Regions from separate parts of the Streptomyces sp. NPDC055189 genome, predicted to be linked through region 2. Evidence: riboswitches for the same ligand, from Rfam matches in the RefSeq annotation. Region 2 holds a riboswitch; the other holds the start of a gene.
The links. Region 2 has a riboswitch for cyclic di-AMP ahead of ACWFR3_RS09305 (M23 family metallopeptidase). Riboswitches for the same ligand answer to the same signal wherever they lie in the genome.
Positions count from the first base shown of each region.

Region 1: another riboswitch for cyclic di-AMP. It lies ahead of ACWFR3_RS12890 (NlpC/P60 family protein); the one in region 2 lies ahead of ACWFR3_RS09305 (M23 family metallopeptidase).

Region 1 covers NZ_JBSGSG010000013.1:109,726-118,958, reverse strand. Annotated here, with positions in the region: gene ACWFR3_RS12895 (ATP-dependent DNA helicase) at 1-2,531, opposite strand, end outside; cyclic di-AMP (ydaO/yuaA leader) riboswitch at 2,775-2,931, shown strand; gene ACWFR3_RS12890 (NlpC/P60 family protein) at 2,940-4,142, shown strand; gene ACWFR3_RS12885 (hypothetical protein) at 4,224-4,577, opposite strand; gene ACWFR3_RS12880 (NlpC/P60 family protein) at 4,896-5,948, shown strand; gene ACWFR3_RS12875 (hypothetical protein) at 6,024-6,662, shown strand; gene ACWFR3_RS12870 (LuxR C-terminal-related transcriptional regulator) at 6,705-7,505, opposite strand; gene ACWFR3_RS12865 (ATP-binding protein) at 7,502-8,791, opposite strand; gene ACWFR3_RS12860 (PspC domain-containing protein) at 8,976-9,233, shown strand, end outside.
Region 2 covers NZ_JBSGSG010000009.1:73,757-82,989, forward strand. Annotated here, with positions in the region: gene ACWFR3_RS09270 (citrate synthase/methylcitrate synthase) at 1-63, shown strand, start outside; gene ACWFR3_RS09275 (hypothetical protein) at 283-519, opposite strand; gene ACWFR3_RS09280 (DUF6082 family protein) at 613-1,149, opposite strand; gene ACWFR3_RS09285 (CobW family GTP-binding protein) at 1,469-2,530, shown strand; gene ACWFR3_RS09290 (DNA gyrase/topoisomerase IV subunit A) at 2,535-4,988, opposite strand; gene ACWFR3_RS09295 (M16 family metallopeptidase) at 5,225-6,580, shown strand; gene ACWFR3_RS09300 (M16 family metallopeptidase) at 6,577-7,962, shown strand; cyclic di-AMP (ydaO/yuaA leader) riboswitch at 8,178-8,341, shown strand; gene ACWFR3_RS09305 (M23 family metallopeptidase) at 8,354-9,157, shown strand.

The DNA.
Region 1 (9,233 bases), on a different contig from region 2:
AGCAGCCGCTTCGGCTTCGGCTCTCCGAAGTCCACCGTCGCCTCGGCGTTCGCGCCCGTGCCCTTCACCCCGACCACGGTCCCGAGACCGAACTGGTCGTGCGTGACCCGGTCCCCCACCGCCAGCGCGACCACCGGCTTCTCCGTGGCGCGGCGCGTGGCGAAGCCCTGCGCGCCCCCGGTGCGCGAGTGCGACGACGACAGGGAGGAGGCGATTGAGGATGCGGGCCCGGAGGATGCCGGTGCACCGACGGAACCGGTCCGCTTCCAGTCCAGGTGTGCCTCCGGGATCTCCTCCAGGAAGCGCGACGGCGGGTTGTACGAAGGCTGTCCCCAGGCGCTGCGCATCGAGGACCGCGTGAGGTAGAGCCGCTCCCGCGCGCGCGTGATGCCCACGTACGCAAGGCGGCGCTCTTCCTCCAGCTCCTTGACCTGGCCGAGGGAGCGCATGTGCGGGAAGACGCCGTCCTCCATGCCGGTCAGGAAGACGACCGGGAACTCCAGGCCCTTGGCGGTGTGCAGCGTCATCAGTGTGATGACCCCGGAGCCGTCGTCCTCCTCGTCGGGGATCTGGTCCGAGTCGGCGACGAGCGCGACCCGCTCCAGGAACTCGGAGAGCGTGCCCGCAGCGCCCGCGACCGTGCCGGCGCCTGCTTCCGGGTCCGCATCCGTGTCCGTGTCCGTGTCCGCGTTCTCTTCGCCCCCGGTCGCCCCTTCGCCGCCTTCAGCGGCTTCGTTGCTTTCGCCGTTGTCCTGCTCGAACTCCAGCGCCACGGCGGCGAGTTCCTGGAGGTTCTCGATGCGCGTCTCGTCCTGCGGGTCGGTCGAGGCCTGCAACTCGGCCAGATACCCGGTCCGTTCGAGTACGGCTTCCAGCACGACGGCAGGGCCCGCGCCGGACTCGACGATGGTCCGCAGCTCCTCCATCAGCGTGTTGAAACGCTTGACGGCGTTCGCCGAGCGGGACGCCATTCCGTACGCCTCGTCGACGCGCTTCAGTGCCTGCGGGAAGGAGATCTTCTCGCGCTGCGAGAGCGCGTCGATCATGGCCTCCGCGCGGTCGCCGATGCCCCTCTTGGGTACGTTGAGAATGCGCCGCAGCGGGACGGCGTCCTCCGGATTGGCGAGCACGCGCAGATACGCGAGGACGTCCCGGACCTCCTTGCGCTCGTAGAAGCGGACGCCGCCGACGACCTTGTAGGGCAGGCCGACGCGGATGAAGATCTCTTCGAAGACACGGGACTGCGCGTTCGTCCGGTAGAAGATCGCGACATCGCCGGCCTTCGCGTCGCCCGCGTCGGTGAGCCGGTCGATCTCGTCGGCGACGAACTGCGCCTCGTCGTGCTCGGTGTCGGCGACATAGCCGATGATGCCCGCGCCGGCGCCCGCGTTGGTCCACAGGTTCTTCGGACGGCGGCTTTCGTTGCGCTCGATGACGGCGTTGGCCGCGGTCAGGATCGTCTGCGAGGAGCGGTAGTTCTGCTCCAGGAGGATCGTCGTCGCGTCCGGGTAGTCCTCCTCGAACTGGAGGATGTTGCGGATCGTGGCGCCGCGGAAGGCGTAGATCGACTGGTCCGCGTCGCCCACGACGCACAGCTCGGCGGGGTCGTCACCCTCGCCTCCGGAGGGGCCGACCAGCTCGCGCACCAGGGCGTACTGGGCGTGGTTGGTGTCCTGGTACTCGTCGACCATGACGTGCCGGAAGCGGCGGCGGTAGTGCTCGGCGACGTCCGGGAACGCGCGGAACATGTTGACCGTCGTCATGATCAGGTCGTCGAAGTCGAGGGCGTTCGCCTCGCGGAGGCGCTGCTGGTACATCGCGTACGCCTGGGCGAGCGTCTTCTCGAAGCCGTCGGAGGCCCGGCCCGCGAATTCCTCCTCGTCGATCAGCTCGTTCTTCAGGTTCGAGATCTTGGCGCTGAAGGACTTCGGCGGGAACTTCTTCGGGTCGATGTCCAGGTCGCGGCAGACCAGCGCCATCAGACGCTTGGAGTCGGCGGCGTCGTAGATCGAGAAGGAGGAGGTGAAGCCGATCGTCTTCGACTCGCGGCGCAGTATGCGCACGCACGCGCTGTGGAAGGTCGACACCCACATGGCGTTGGCGCGCGGCCCGACGAGCTGCTCGACGCGCTCCTTCATCTCGCCCGCGGCCTTGTTCGTGAACGTGATCGCCAGGATCTGCCCCGGGTGCACGTGCCGCTCGGCCAGGAGATGAGCGATGCGGTGCGTGAGGACCCGGGTCTTGCCGGAGCCCGCGCCCGCGACGATGAGCAGCGGGGAGTCCGCGTGCACGACGGCCGCGCGCTGGTTCTCGTTCAGCCCGTCGAGCAGGGCCGCCGGGTCGAGCACGGGGCGCGGTGCCCCGCCTCGGTAGTGCGCGTCCCGCGGTGTGGGCGCGTCGAACTTCCCGTCGAACAGATCATCCGGGATTGACTCCGGAGTGTTGTCCTCGGGCGGCGGCGGGGGCTCTTCCTCCGAAGCCCGCGAGGGCTTGAGGTCCGCCAGGAAGCTGTCATCAAAGAGGCTGCTCATCGCCTCCCGAGTCTAGGCGGCCGCACTGACAACCCGCTCCGGGTTCCGGCCACGTCACTCCGGCTACGCCCTGCCCGCGGACGATCACTCTCCGCTTCAGCGCGACGTGCCCGCGTCAAGAGCTTCGTAAAGTAACGAAAATGTATCGGGCATATCGAACATCAACCTTCACACGGACCACACGAGTTGGCTAGCGTGCTGCGCGGGCTGCTCGTACTCCCACCGGCGAACCCCGCCGGGAACGGGTGGCCTCCGCCGAGTTCGATCTCCTCGGAGCCGGGGACCCACGATGAACTTGGGGTGAATCGGTCCCGTACGCAGTACGGGACTGTAGGGCAACCTTCCGGAACCACCCGCCCGAACCCGACAGCTAACCCGGTAGGCGGTCTACGGAAGGAGTCGCCTCCCTTGGCGTCGCACCGCAAGCCGCGGAACCGCATTGCCGCCCTACGCGCCACTCCCGCCATCGGCATCACGACGGCGGCCCTCACCTCCGTGGCCCTGCTGTCACAGAGCGCGCAGGCGGCGCCGTCCGCACCGCAGAAGCCCAGCCTCGAAGAGGTCCAGAAGAAGGTCGACGATCTCTACCACCAGGCGGGCGTGGCCACGCAGAAGTACAACTCGGCCAAGGAGCGCACCGACAAACAGCGCAAAAAGGTCGACACCCTGCTCGATGATGTGGCCGAGCGCACCGACAAGCTGAACGAGGCCCGCCAGGAGCTGGGCTCCTTCGCCGCGGCGCAGTACCGCACCGGCGCCGTCTCCGAGACGGCCACGATGATGCTGGCCGACGACCCGCAGGGGTACTTCGACCAGAATCACCTGTCGGACCGGCTGACCGCGCGCCAGAAGAAGGCGGTCGACGACTACCAGACGAAGCAGGCCGCCGCGACGAAGCAGCGCACGAAGGCCGCCAAGAGCCTTCAGACGCTGAGCGACTCACGGGACGACCTCAAGACGAGCAAGCAGACGGTCCAGAAGAAGCTGGGCCAGGCGCGCACGATGCTCTCGGAGCTGACGGCCGAGGAGAAGGCGCGGCTCGCGGCGATCGAGAAGAAGAAGGACGAGGCGGCCAAGCGCAAGGCCGCCGAGCTGGCCCGCAAGCAGGAGGCCGAGGCGGAGGCCAAGCGCAAGGCGGCGGAAGAGGCCGCGGCCGAGGAGCGCGAGAAGAACAAGGAGACCCCCGACTCGGGCTCCGACACCGGCTCGGGCACTGGCTCGGGCACGGGTTCCGGCTCCGGTGACACGGACAGCGGTTACGCGACGAAGGCCGCGAAGGTCATCAACTTCGCGGAGGCGCAGATCGGCAAGCCGTACGTGTGGGGCGCCACAGGACCCGACTCCTACGACTGCTCCGGGCTCACCCAGGACGCGTGGAAGGCCGCGGGGATCTCCCTGCCGCGTACGACGTGGGACCAGGTGAAGGTCGGCACGACCGTGAAGACCGCCGACGCCAAGCCGGGTGACCTGGTCTTCTTCTACGACGACATCAGCCACGTCGGGATCTACATCGGCGACGGCAAGATGATCCACGCCCCGAAGCCGGGTGCGAACGTCCGCACCGAGTCGATCTACTACATGCCGATCCACAGCGTGGTGCGGCCCGCCTGACGGTCACGACCATCACTCACGGAAAACGGCCCTCCACGCGCGCGTGGAGGGCCGTTTCCGTGATCTGCGAGTCGGGCGGGATCAGGTCCACAGCACCGCGATGAAGATGTTCACGACGGTCAGCAGCCCGACGGCGCCGAACATCCCCTTGTCCACCTTCTCCTCGTCCCGCTTCACGTAGACCAGCGCGAGGATCACGATCAGCACGGCCATCTTGATGCCGATCTTGAGGTTGTTGACCGGGTTGTCGTCCGCCTGGTTGAGGCCCACCAGGATGACGCCCGTGACGAGCATCGTCAGCGCGCCGTGCAGCATCGCCGGGTTGAAGCGTGCCGTGCCCTGGCCCATCTGCTTCATCTGGGTGAGGAAGCCGCCCAGGAGCGAGGCGATGCCGATGATGTGCAGACCGACGAAGAGATGGGTGAGAACGTCCATGGCTCCGGAGCCTAGCCGGGGCATATCACCACTCCGCAGTCAGGTGGGCCGCAAGCGCCGCATCGGTCACGCACCCGCGCGAAGGGGATCCGGCCCGGCGGATCGTGCGGTCATATACGGACACCGGCGGCACACTTGCGTCAGTTGCGCACAATCCGTCACCAAGCCGTGACGGCGAGGTTTAGCGTCCTTCGTCAGGTGACCGGCTCCCCACCGCCGCCCGCACCAGGGGCGGCAGTCGGCCACCACCGCCGAGAATCCGGCGGCGGACCGCTCCCCTGTGCGGTCCGCCGCCGGAACCTTAAGGAGCCCCCCTTCGTGGCAGCGCACCGCAAGCCCAGACAGCGCTCGCTCAGTGGCCATACGGCCCGCACCGCCGCCACCATCGCCCTTGCCGGGGCCGCCACGGCCACCGCCTTCGACGGCACGGGACACGCGGATCCACGGCTCAGCCCGGCCGAGGTCAAATCGAAGGTCGACGCGCTCTACCGCGAGGCGGAGATCGCCACCGAGAAGTACAACGGCGCCAAGGAGAAGTCCGAGAACGCCGAGAAGTCCCTGGGCGAGCTGCGTGACGAGGCGGCCCGCAAGACGGAGAAGCTCAACTCGGCGCGCGAGGGCCTGGGTTCGATAGCTGCCGCGCAGTACCGCAGCGGTGGCATCGACCCCGCCGTCCAGCTCGCGCTCTCCTCCGACCCCGACCAGTACCTCGAGCGTGCCGCGCTCGCCGACCGGGCCGACAGCCGCCAGGCATCGGCCGTCTCCGGTGTGCGGAAGCAGCTCCAGGAGCTCGACCAGCTGCACACCGAGGCCGACGACACACTCACGCACCTCAAGTCCCGCCAGGCGGAGCTGAAGAGGCACAAGAAGACCGTCACCGCAAAGCTCGACACGGCCAAGGGGCTCCTGTCACAGCTCACCGGCGACCAGCGTGCGGAGCTCGCGGGCGACGGCGGTCAGGACAGGGTCTCGCGTGCGGCCGGCCGCGACGGCTCCCCGAACGGCCCCGGCAAGGCCCCCAACGCCCGCGCCTCGGCGGCCGTCTCGTACGCCTACAAGGCGCTCGGCAGCCCGTACGTGTGGGGCGCCACCGGCCCGAACGCCTTCGACTGCTCGGGGCTCACCCAGGCTGCCTACCGGTCCGCGGGAGTCGCCCTGCCGCGCACGACGTACGCGCAGATCGCCGAGGGAGAACGGGTCCCGCGTTCTCAACTGCGGCCCGGAGACCTGGTCTTCTTCTACCAGGGCATCAGTCACGTCGGGATCTATGTGGGCAACGGCCAGATGATCCACGCCCCGAACCCGAGCGCGCCGGTACGCCTCGCGCCGATCAGCCAGATGCCGTTCGCGGGGGCGGCGCGGGTGGCCTGAGCAGGGCTCACGGCTGGCGTGAGAGGGCGCGGGTGGCCTGACAGGCCGCGTGGCCCCGCAGGTACTGTCAGGGCCATGCCCCGTCGTACGCTCCCGCCGCCTCCGCCGCCTGCCTACCTGCGCACTTGGCCGGACCGGAACGCGCTGCTGTACGACCGTGGCAGGGCGCTCGAAGAGCTGCGCAGGCGGAGCCTGGGGGTGCACCGGATCCTGCTGCTCTGGCTGTTCGCGCTCGGCTGCGTGATCGGCTGGGCTCTCCTGACGGTGCCGTTGGAGATGATCGAGGAACGCAACCCGGTGGCGTTCGTCATGGGCCCGCTCTGCGCGGTCCTGGGCCTCGGGGCCCTGGCTCCCTCGGTGTTCGGCATCGTCGTCGGCATCCGCGGCGACCGGAAGGCCCGCGAACTCACCGAAAGCTGGCTGGCCCTGGACAGCCACCCGGCGTCGGACTCCGCTCTGCGCTCCCCCGGCCTCAGCCTCTGCTGGCTCCTGACGTCCTTCCTCGGGTGCGCGCTCGGCCTGTGGGCGTCCTTCGCTTCCGCCGCCTACGCGGAGCCCGGGCGGGACTCCTACGGCGACGTGGTGCTCGGCATGGGCACGGGCCTGATCCTGTGGCTGGCGGGCCTCATAGGCATCACCAAGGCGGTGGGCCACTACCGCTGGGCCATACGGAAGCTGGGCCCCGCCCCCGCCGTGAACGGCGCGCACCGCTGAACCCGGACCGGACCGTCGCCGCAGGGCTGCCCGGCCCGGCCGTCAGACCAGCCGCCGCGCGGTGGCCCACCGCGTCAGCTCGTGCCGGTTGGACAGCTGGAGCTTCCTCAGCACCGCCGACACATGCGACTCGACCGTCTTCACCGAGATGAAGAGCTGCTTGGCGATCTCCTTGTACGCGTACCCGCGCGCGATGAGCCGCAGCACCTCGCGCTCGCGCTGCGTGAGGCGGTCCAGGTCCTCGTCGACCGGCGGCGCGTCGGTCGACGCGAAGGCGTCGAGGACGAACCCGGCGAGGCGCGGCGAGAAGACCGCGTCGCCGTCCTGCACACGGAAGATGGAGTCCACCAGGTCGGTGCCGGTGATCGTCTTGGTGACATAGCCGCGGGCACCGCCACGGATGACTCCGATGACGTCCTCGGCGGCGTCCGAGACGGAGAGCGCCAGGAACCGCACGGGGCTCTCGGCATCGGACATCAACGGCGCGCAGCGGCGCAGCACTTCGACGCCACCGCCGCCCGGAAGGTGCACGTCGAGCAGCACGACCTCGGGACGCGTCGTCGTGATGACCGTGACCGCCTGATCGACGTCGGCGGCCTCGCCGACGACCTCGACACCGGTGATCGCGGTCCTGCCGATCTCCGCCTGGACTCCCGTACGGAACATCCGGTGATCGTCGACGAGGACGACGCGTGCACGGCGACCCTCCTGGTCACCGCCGGCAGCGACACCGGCCGCACCGGCCGTCTCTTCGGCGGGCCGATCCGCCCCGGCCGGCGTGCCCGGCTCGGCCGCGCCTTCCGACCCGCCCCTGGTCCCCACGGGCTCGCTCGCGTCGCTCATGTCGTCGCCGTCCTCTCCATCTCCAGCTCGACTTCCGTGCCGCCCCCCGGCACCGCGCGCAGCCGCGCCGTGCCGCCGTTGCGCTGCATACGGCCGATGATCGATTCTCGTACGCCCATGCGGTCGTCCGGCACGGAATCCAGATCGAAGCCGGGCCCACGGTCCCGGACGGACACGAACACCGTCTCCCCCTCGACTTCGGCGAAGACCTGCACAGCGCCGCCCTCGCCACCGTACTTGGCGGCGTTCACCATTGCTTCCCGCGCGGCCTGCGTCTGCGCCGTGAGCCGGTCGTCGAGCGGGCAGTCCCCGACTATGACGACCTCGATGGGGACGCCGTGCTTGTCCTCCACCTCCGCGGCGTCGCGCCGGACCGCTTCGGCGAGAGTGTCGGGCTCGTCAGCCTCGTCCTTGCCCGTGCCCTCCGGTTTGTAGAGCCATTGCCGCAGGTCGCGCTCCTGGGCGCGGGCCAGGCGGCGCACCTCTCCCGCGTTCTCCGCGTTGCGCTGGATCAGGGTCAGGGTGTGCAGGACCGAGTCGTGCACATGCGCGGCGACCTCGGCCCGCTCCTGGGCGCGGATACGCATCAGCCGCTCCTCGGAGAGGTCCTGCATCATGCGCACGAGATAGGGGCCGGCGAGCAGCGCGACGCCGACGAGCACGGCGAGCGCGGCCTGCAGCACGGAGCTGAGGTGCGATGTGGAGCCCTGCAGCACGACGATGCCGCTGACCCCTGCGCCGACGAGCAGCACTCCGGCCCCCGCGCGGGCGATGGTCAGGGTGCGCCTGCGACGGCCGACGGCCATCCAGCGGGCCCGGCGGGCGTTGTCGGCCTGCCGCCAGACCAGGGCGACACCGGCGGCGACGAGCAGTGTGGGCCAGAGATAGGCCTTGGTCGAGCTGCCCAGATCCACGTTGCCGACGAAGACCATGGCGACGACGACCATCGCGAGCAGCGCGACGAGCTGACCCTTGTCCGGCTTTCGGGCCACGAGTCTGCGGCGCCCGTCGGCCGCCGTCTCACTGGTGACGGCTGAAGGCGGGCGCTGGGCGTCGACACCGCCGACGCCCAGCGGCACGAAGAACCAGAACGCCGCGTACAGCAGCGCCCCGAGCCCGTCCGCCATGAACAGTCCGGCGAATATCAGCCGCACCCAGATGACGGGCAGCCCGAGATGACCGGCGAGGCCGCGAGCGACACCGCCGAGCCAACGACCGTCACCGCTGCGATAGAGCTTTCGCAGCGGCCGCTCGTCTTCGATGGATCCTGTCGCGGCTTCCGGCATGTCTCCGATATTCACACGCGTACGCGGGCGCGGGCATCAGGGTCGACCCCCGAGACGTCCCTGATCTCCGACCCGGACGGCCGGGGCGCGGCGGTCGGGGCAGGGGCGTGTCAGGGGTGATCTCAGGGTTCGTCCAGGGTTGTCCCGACTGCCGCGGCGGCCCCCCGCCCGTCACCATGGACACATGACAGACGAGCAGCCCGCCGGGACGGGCCCGCAGGCCGCGCCGTGCGATCCCCTCACCGCCACGGCGCAGGAGCCGGGCGGGCCGATGGTCGTGCGGGCCTTCCGCCGCGACCGACGGCACAAAAAGCTGGGCGGCGTGTGCGCGGGGCTCGGTCAGCACTGCGACATGGACCCGGTCATCTTCCGGATCGGGCTCGCGATCCTCTCCGTCACCAGCGGGCTCGGACTTGTCTTCTACGGCTTCGCCTGGCTGTTC
Region 2 (9,233 bases):
ATTCGGCCTGCGGCGCGGTATGTGGGGGCCGTGCCGCCGGTACCGGTGCCGCCCGCAGCGTGACGCCCATGAGTCCCGGCGCAATGGAGTGATGCGTATGAGGTCCGGCGGTGATCGCTCGCCGGACCCCAACTTCTGCTTGGCCGATGGGAGGGGGAGGGGTGCGGCCCCCCGTCCGAGCCGGTGGAAAGTCCCGGAGGCAGGTCTCAACGGGGTGACCGGAGTGCCGACCTCGACGGAAGAGGCCGGGGCGAATGCCGATCTCGGCATCTCGCCCCAGCCTCACGCGCTGGGGATGTCCGCTTTTGCGCGGATGAGTGTCTCCCTGCTGACGATGACGATGCGTTCGTAATCAGCACGTGCGGCGTCCGGGGGCAGCTCGCCGTCGAGGGCTGCTGTGGCCTCTGTCCCGATGACGGCGAAGTTCCCGTCGCTGAGCTCGAAAATGTCGGGGCAGGTGTCGCCGGTGAGACTGCCACGTTCGCGTGGAGACGCACCGATGCGGCGCACGATCTTCAAGAGGATCCCGGTCCTTAGGATTGAAGACGGTCAGAACGGGTACAGATATAGCCCACTTCTCCGGCACATCTGTGCGCCTCCGTCAACTTGGCCCTAATTGATGGGCGGTTGACCCTCGGATGGCGGTTCACCGATGACCCACCATTCCTCTGACTCGGATTCCTCGATCTCGCGGACGAGAGTGTCCGTCATGCGCCCCATCCTGGCCTCGTCCGACGAGTCCTTGAGGCTGGCACGCTGATGACGTGTCGCCCGCCAGTACTGGCGGAAGATCGGGTTCGCACACATCACACGAACGTGTCCGTGCAGCTCCTCCCAGTTGACGACACCGATGCGATAGGCCAGCAGGGCGTTCGTGTAGAGCGCGTTGGCGAAGAGGAACTGCCGCTGCTGGGCCGGTGAGTCCGCCTCGGCGATGCTGAACACCGCGGCCAGGTCGGGATCGTCGATGGCCTTGCGCAGCAAGTACAGCTGCAGCTCGTGCTGCTCCGCCATCATCGTGCGACGCCGGTCGGCCCGCTCTGCTCGATCGACCTGCAGGCGCAGTTCGGCGTACCGGCGTTGTTGTGCGGCAAGCAGAGCCAGGGCTCCCGCCGCGAAGGCGAGGCCCGCTCCGGCGGCCGGACTCACGCCTCGTTTTCCAAAAATCTTTGTGGCCATGTCTCCCCCGAATCAGCGACCGTCCGCCGGTCGTCGTGTGCGGGTCGACAGGGAGCGGACCGGCGAGCGATGGGCGGTGCGCTTGCCGACTCCCAGGGTGCCGAGCGGCTCTGATCGGCAGGGAGGCGGAGAGGAGGCGCACAGGAGGATGCAGCGGTCGCGTGTCCCGGCGCCGTGCTCAATGTGTGCCCCGCCTGCGCCGCTAACAATCGTTCACTTCGCGGTGTTTCTACGCGCACATATCCTGGGGCCGTCTGCATTCGTCGTACGGGATCCGGAGAGGTCGCACGTGAGCAAGCAGCAGATCCCGGTCGTTGTCCTCACCGGTTTCCTGGGTTCCGGCAAAACAACCCTGCTCAATCATCTGCTCCACCGTAGCGGCGGCAGCAGAATCGGTGCGATCGTCAACGACTTCGGGTCCATCGAGATCGACGCCATGGCCGTGGCGGGGCAGCTCGGTGACTCCACCGTCTCGCTCGGCAACGGTTGTCTGTGCTGCGCCGTGGATGCCGGCGAGCTCGACGAGTATCTGGAGAAGCTCGCTCGGCCCGCCGCCCGGATCGACGTCATCGTCATCGAGGCCAGTGGGCTTGCTGAGCCGCAGGAGCTCGTGAAAATGGTGCTGGCCAGCGAGAATCCGCACATTGTGTACGGAGGGCTCGTCGAGGTCGTCGATGCCGCCGAGTTCGACGCGACCCGGCAGGCGCATCCCGAAGTCGACCGGCATCTGGCGCTCGCCGATCTCGTCGTCGTCAACAAGGCCGATCGCGTCCCCGACGAGGAGCGGGAACGCATCCTCGGCGTCGTTCGCGGCTTCGCCGATCGCGCGGCCGTCGTCCCCGCCTCGTACGGGCGCGTCGACGTGGAGATGCTCCTCGACCGCAAGCCCGTGGGGGAGCGGGTCGGCCAACTGTCCTTCGACGACCTGCACGGTCACGACCAGGGTGACGACCACCACGACCACCTGCACTCCGCCTACGAGAGCCTTTCCTTCTCCTCCGAAGTGCCGATGGGCCCCCGCCCGTTCATGGCCCTCCTCGACAGTCGGCCCGAGGGGCTCTACCGCATCAAGGGGTACGTCGATTTCGGCGCCGCCGACCCGCGCAACAAGTACGCCGTGCACGCCGTGGGACGGTTTCTGCGCTTCTACCCCGAGCCGTGGGCGACGGGCGAGCCCCGCCTCACCCAGCTGGTGCTCATCGGGTCGGGCATCGACCTGCCCGCTCTGGAGAAAGAGCTCGGGGCATGTCGTGAGGACGCCCCACGGGCCGGTGCCGACGAGCACGGCATGTGGGGCGTCCTTCGCTACGTCCAGGAGCCCGGACCCGTGGAGCCCGAGCCCGTGGAATAGGCGGCTACGCCGGGCCCGCCACCGCTGCCACCGGCTTCGCCAGGGAGACCCCCGAGCCGTCGCGGCGCGGGTCGATCTCCGGAAGCTGCGCCGGCAGGCCGCTGCGCTGGGCCGCGAGCGGCGGCGTCGGGCCCGCCCACGCGAAGCTCAGGCAGTCCTCGCCCTTCAGGAAGCGCTGGACGCGAACGCCGCCCGTGGCCCGGCCCTTGCGGGGGTACTGGTCGAACGGCGTCACCTTGGCCGTCGTCTGCACCGAGTCGTCGAGCGTGCCGCGCGAGCCCGCCACCGTGAAGACCACGGCGTCCACGGCCGGGTCCACCGCCACGAAGGAGATGACCTTCACGCCGTCCGCGAGCTTGATGCCCGTCATGCCGCCCGCGGGGCGGCCCTGCGGACGGACCTGGGCGGCTTGGTAGCGGAGGAGCTGGGCGTCGTCGGTGATGAAGACCAGGTCCTCCTCGCCCGTGCGCAGCTCGGCCGCGCCGACGATCCGGTCACCGTCCCTGAGGGTGATGACCTCCAGCTCTTCCTTGTTGGACGGATAGTCCGGGACCACGCGCTTGACCACGCCCTGCGCGGTGCCCAGGGCGAGGCCCGGTGAGGACTCGTCCAGGGTCATCAGGCAGATCAGGCTCTCGTCCGCTTCCAGGGAGAGCAGCTCCGAAACCGGTGCGCCTCCGGAGAGGTTGGGTGCCGACGCCGTCTCCGGAAGCTGCGGGAGGTCCACCACGGAGAGGCGCAGGAGGCGTCCCTCGGACGTCACCGCGCCCACCTCGCCCCGCGCGGTGGCGGGGACGGCGGAGACGATCACGTCGTGCTTGACGCGCTTGGTGTCGTGCTCGGCGAACGGCTCGCCGTTGGCCGTACGCGCGAGCAGGCCGGTCGAGGAGAGCAGCACGCGGCACGGGTCGTCCGCCACCTGGAGCGAGAACGTGGGTGCCGGGGCGCTCGCCGACTCCAGGAGGACCGTGCGCCGGTCCGTGCCGAACTTCTTGGCCACGGCGGCCAGTTCGGCGGAGACCAGCTTGCGCAGCTCCGCGTCCGACTCCAGGATCCGGGTCAGCTCGTCGATCTCGGCCTTGAGCTTGTCGCGCTCGGACTCCAGCTCGATGCGGTCGAACTTGGTCAGGCGGCGCAGCGGCGTGTCCAGGATGTACTGCGTCTGGATCTCGCTCAGCGAGAAGCGCTCCATCAGGCGATCCTTGGCCTGCGCGGAGTTGTCGCTGGAGCGGATGAGGCGGATGACCTCGTCGATGTCCACGAGGGCGACCAGAAGGCCCTCGACCAGGTGCAGCCTGGCCTGCTTCTTGCCGCGGCGGAACTCGCTGCGGCGGCGCACGACGTTGAACCGGTGGTCGAGATAGACCTCGAGGAGCTCCTTGAGGCCCAGCGTGAGGGGCTGGCCGTCCACCAGGGCGACGTTGTTGATGCCGAAGGACTCCTCCATCGGCGTCAGTTTGTAGAGCTGCTCCAGGACGGCCTCGGGGACGAAGCCGTTCTTGATCTCGATGACCAGGCGCAGGCCGTGCGAGCGGTCCGTGAGGTCCTTGACGTCGGCGATGCCCTGGAGCTTCTTCGAGCCGACCAGGTCCTTGATCTTCGAGATGACCTTCTCGGGTCCCACGGAGAAGGGCAGTTCGGTCACGACCAGGCCCTTGCGGCGGGCGGTCACGTTCTCCACGGCCACCGTCGCGCGGATCTTGAAGGTGCCGCGCCCTGACTCGTACGCGTCCTTGACCCCGGACAGGCCGACGATACGGCCGCCCGTGGGCAGGTCCGGGCCCGGCACGAAACGCATCAGCGTCTCCAGGTCGGCCCCGGGGTGCTTGATCAGGTGGCGGGCGGCGGCGATGACCTCGCCGAGGTTGTGCGGCGGCATGTTCGTCGCCATGCCGACCGCGATGCCCGACGAGCCGTTGACCAGGAGGTTCGGATAGGCGGCCGGCAGGGTGACCGGCTCCTGCTCCTGGCCGTCGTAGTTCGACTCGAAGTCGACCGTGTTCTCTTCGATCGACTCCGTCATCAGGGACGTCGCGTCGGCCATCTTGCACTCGGTGTACCGCATGGCGGCCGGCGGGTCGTCGTTGCCGAGCGAGCCGAAGTTGCCGTGCCCGTCCACCAGCGGCAGGCGCATGGAGAAGGGCTGGGCCATGCGGACCAGGGCGTCGTAGATCGACGCGTCGCCGTGCGGGTGCAACTTACCCATGACCTCGCCGACGACGCGGGCGCACTTCACATAGCCGCGGTCGGGGCGCAGGCCCATCTCGTTCATCTGGTACACGATTCTGCGGTGCACCGGCTTCATGCCGTCGCGGGCGTCCGGCAGGGCGCGCGAGTAGATGACCGAATACGCGTACTCGAGGAAGGAGCCCTGCATCTCGTCGACGACGTCGATGTCGAGGATCTTCTCCTCGAACGACTCGTCGGGCGGCGGGGTCTTCGTGCTGCGGCGGGCCATCGCTGCTGCGGCTCCTTCACGGTGTCTGCCAGGGCATCAGCAAGATCTGACGCCGACCATCAACGGGATCTGACGCCGACCATTGTGGACTGTCCCACTGACAACGCCGACCACGACCCGGACTTCGGGCACGAGTACGCCGAGCGCGGAGCGGGAACTTCGCCGGTAGTCAGCGCGCTTGCATACAGTGTCAGGACTGGCAGAAATTCCAGCTTTTAGCGATCGAAGGGACGTACATGCCCATGGGTCACACGGCCACAGCCGAGGCCGGCTCCGGCGGCCTGACAGCGACCGAGCACCGGCTGGCCAACGGCCTGCGCGTGGTGCTCTCCGAGGACCACCTGACCCCGGTCGCCGCGGTCTGCCTCTGGTACGACGTCGGTTCGCGCCACGAGGTCAAGGGCCGTACGGGCCTCGCGCACCTATTCGAGCACCTGATGTTCCAGGGCTCGAAGCAGGTGGGCGGCAACGGCCACTTCGAGCTGGTTCAGGGCGCGGGCGGTTCGCTCAACGGCACCACGAGCTTCGAGCGCACCAACTATTTCGAGACCATGCCCACACACCAGCTGGAACTGGCCCTGTGGCTGGAGGCCGACCGGATGGGCTCGCTGCTCTCCGCGCTCGACGAAGAATCCATGGAGAACCAGCGCGACGTCGTCAAGAACGAGCGCCGCCAGCGCTACGACAACGTTCCCTACGGCACGGCGTTCGAAAAGCTGACCGCCCTCTCGTACCCCGAGGGCCACCCCTACCACCACACCCCGATCGGCTCCATGGCCGACCTGGACGCGGCGACGCTGGAGGACGCGCGGAACTTCTTCCGTACGTACTACGCGCCCAACAACGCCGTCCTGTCGGTCGTCGGCGACATCGACCCCCAGGAGACCCTCGCCTGGGTCGAGAAGTACTTCGGGTCCATCCCCTCGCACGACGGCAAGCAGCCGCCGCGCGACGGCTCGCTGCCCGACATCGTCGGCAAGGAGCTGCGCGAGGTCGTCGAGGAGGAGGTCCCGGCCCGCGCCCTGATGGCCGCCTACCGCCTCCCCGAGGACGGCACGCGCGCGTGCGACGCCGCCGACCTGGCGCTCACGGTCCTGGGCAGCGGCGAGTCGTCGCGGCTCTACAACCGCCTCGTGCGCCGCGACCGCACCGCGGTGGCGGCCGGATTCGGCCTGCTGCGCCTCGCAGGGGCTCCCTCGCTCGGCTGGCTCGACGTGAAGACGTCCGGCGACGTGGAGGTCCCCGTCATCGAGGCGGCCGTCGACGAGGAGCTCGCCCGCTTCGCGGAAGAGGGCCCCACGGACGAGGAGATGGAGCGCGCCCAGGCACAGCTGGAGCGTGAGTGGCTCGACCGGCTCTCCACGGTGGCGGGACGCGCGGACGAACTCTGCCGGTACGCCGTCCTGTTCGGCGACCCGCAGCTCGCCCTGACCGCCGTCGGGCGCGTCCTGGACGTCACCGCGGAAGAGGTCAAGGCGGCCGCGGCGGCCCGCCTGCGCCCCGACAACCGCGCGGTGCTCGTGTACGAGCCCGTGGAGGGCACAGCGGCCGCCGAGGCCACCGACGAGGACGAAGAGGAGGCGGCGAAGTGACCGAGGCCGCGACGATGCAGTTCCACCCGCAGCCCCAGGCGGGCACGGCCAGGCCGTGGGCCTTCCCCGCGCCCGAGCGCGCCACCCTGGACAACGGCCTCACCGTGCTGCGCTGCCACCGCCCCGGCCAGCAGGTCGTCGCCGTGGAGGTCCACCTGGAGGCGCCGCTCGACGCCGAGCCCGCGGGCCTCGACGGCGTCGCCACGATCATGGCGAGGGCCTTCAACGAAGGCACCGACAAGCACTCCGCGGAGGACTTCGCCGCAGAGCTGGACCGCGCGGGCGCCTCCATGGACGCGCACGCCGACCACCCCGGCGTCCGGGTCTCCCTGGAGGTCCCGGTCTCCCGCCTCCCCAAGGCGCTCGGCCTGCTCTCCGACGCCCTGCGCGCCCCCGCCTTCGCGGACAGCGAGATCGAGCGCCTCGTGCGCAACCGTCTGGACGAGATCCCGCACGAGGCCGCCAACCCGGGCCGCCGCGCCGCCAAGGAGCTCTCCCGGCAGCTGTTCCCGGCCACGTCGCGCATGTCGCGGCCCCGCCAGGGCACCGAGGAGACGGTCACGGCCATCGACTCGGCCGCGGTGCGTGCCTTCTACGAGAAGCACGTACGCCCCGCCACGGCGACCGCCGTCGTCGTGGGCGACCTGACCGGCGTCGACCTGGACGCCGTCCTCGCCGACACCATCGGCTCCTGGACCGGCGGCACGGCCGAGCCGCGCCCGGTGCCCCCGGTGACCGCCGACGACACCGGGCGTGTCGTGATCGTCGACCGCCCCGGCGCCGTCCAGACGCAGCTGCTCATCGGGCGCGTGGGACCGGACCGGCACGACCGTGTCTGGCCCGCGCAGGTGCTCGGCACGTACTGCCTGGGCGGCACCCTCACCTCGCGTCTGGACCGCGTCCTGCGCGAGGAGAAGGGATACACCTACGGCGTGCGGTCGTTCGGCCAGGTCCTGCGTTCCGCTCCGGACGGCACGGGCGCCGCGATGCTGGCCATCAGCGGCTCCGTGGACACCGAGTCCACCGGACCGGCGCTCGACGACCTGTGGAAGGTCCTGCGCACGCTCGCCGCCGACGGCCTCACGGACGCCGAGCGCGATGTCGCCGTGCAGAACCTGGTGGGCGTGGCCCCGCTCAAGTACGAGATGGCGGCGTCCGTGGCGGCCACCCTCGCCGACCAGGTCGAGCAGCACCTGCCCGACGACTTCCAGGCGCAGCTGTACCGCCAGTTGGCCGCGACCGGCACCGTGGAGGCCACCGCGGCCGTGGTGAGCGCCTTCCCCGTGGACCGGCTCGTGACGGTGCTCGTCGGTGACGCCTCGCAGATCGAGGAGCCCGTCAGGGCGCTCGGCATCGGCGAAGTGAGTGTCGTCACCGGCTGAGCAGGGTGACAGCCTGAGTGACAGTCAGGACATATCGGGACCCCAGCGGCTGGAATTGGCCACTGGGGTCCCCGTATGTCCGAATTAGTAGGGAGGTTACGTGTCTGCCCTGTGGCGTGCGCTACAAAAGCTCTGATCCGTTTGTCGTTTGAAAGACGCCACGCTTAGCGTCTGGTCCGGCTGTTCGTCATGCAGTACGCCGCACCCGCGGCACCGGACAGTCATCGCCGAGTCCCCGTACGGCGCGAGCCAGGGGAGCCGGGGACCCACATGTCCCCTTGGGGTGAATCGGGAACCTTGCCGTGAGGTGAGGGACTCGTAGGAGACCTTCCTGCTCCGAACCCGTCAGCTAACCCGGTAGGCGAGAAGGAAGGAAAGGATCAGCCGCTTCATGGCGTTCACCCGTGCCACCGGGAAGCACCGTCGCCCGAGCCGCCTCACGCGTACGACCGCGAACGTGGCGGGCGTCGCCGCACTGACCACCACCGGTGTCATCGGAGGCCTGGCCGCTCCGGCGCTCGCCGCCGACGAAGCGCCGGCTCCGCAGCACACCGGCCTGACCCAGGCCGTCTCCGTCGGCGACTCGCTCGCCGCGAGCATCGACGCGCAGGCCGCTGCCCAGCAGCAGGCCGCCGACGACGCGGCGGCCGCCAAGAAGGCCGAAGAGGCCGCCAAGAAGAAGGCCGAAGAGGCCAAGCGCAAGGCCGAGGCCGAGGCGAAGGCCAAGGCCAAGAAGGAGCGCGAGGCCAAGGAGCGTGCCGCTCGCGAGGCCGAGCGCAAGCGCCTGAACACCTACGTCGCCCCGGTCTCCGGCTCGTACGTCTCCACGGGCTACCAGACCGGCGGCGCCATGTGGTCCTCCGGCAGCCACACCGGCATCGACTTCCACGCCGCGTCCGGCACCTCGGTCCACGCGGTCGGCTCCGGCACCGTCGTCGAGGCCGGCTGGGGCGGCGCCTACGGCAACAACGTGGTCATCAAGATGAACGACGGCACGTACACCCAGTACGGCCACATGTCGTCCCTCGGTGTCACCGTCGGCCAGGCGGTCACGCCGGGCCAGCAGATAGGCCTCTCGGGCTCCACCGGCAACTCCAGCGGCCCGCACCTGCACTTCGAGGCCCGCACCGGCGAGGACTACGGCACGGACATCGACCCGACCGCCTACCTCCGCTCGCACGGCGTCAGCATCTGATCGAGAGCAGCTGATCGAAGCGGTTCGCGCGACGCGCACCCGATTCACCGAAAGCCCCGGCTCATCGCGAGCCGGG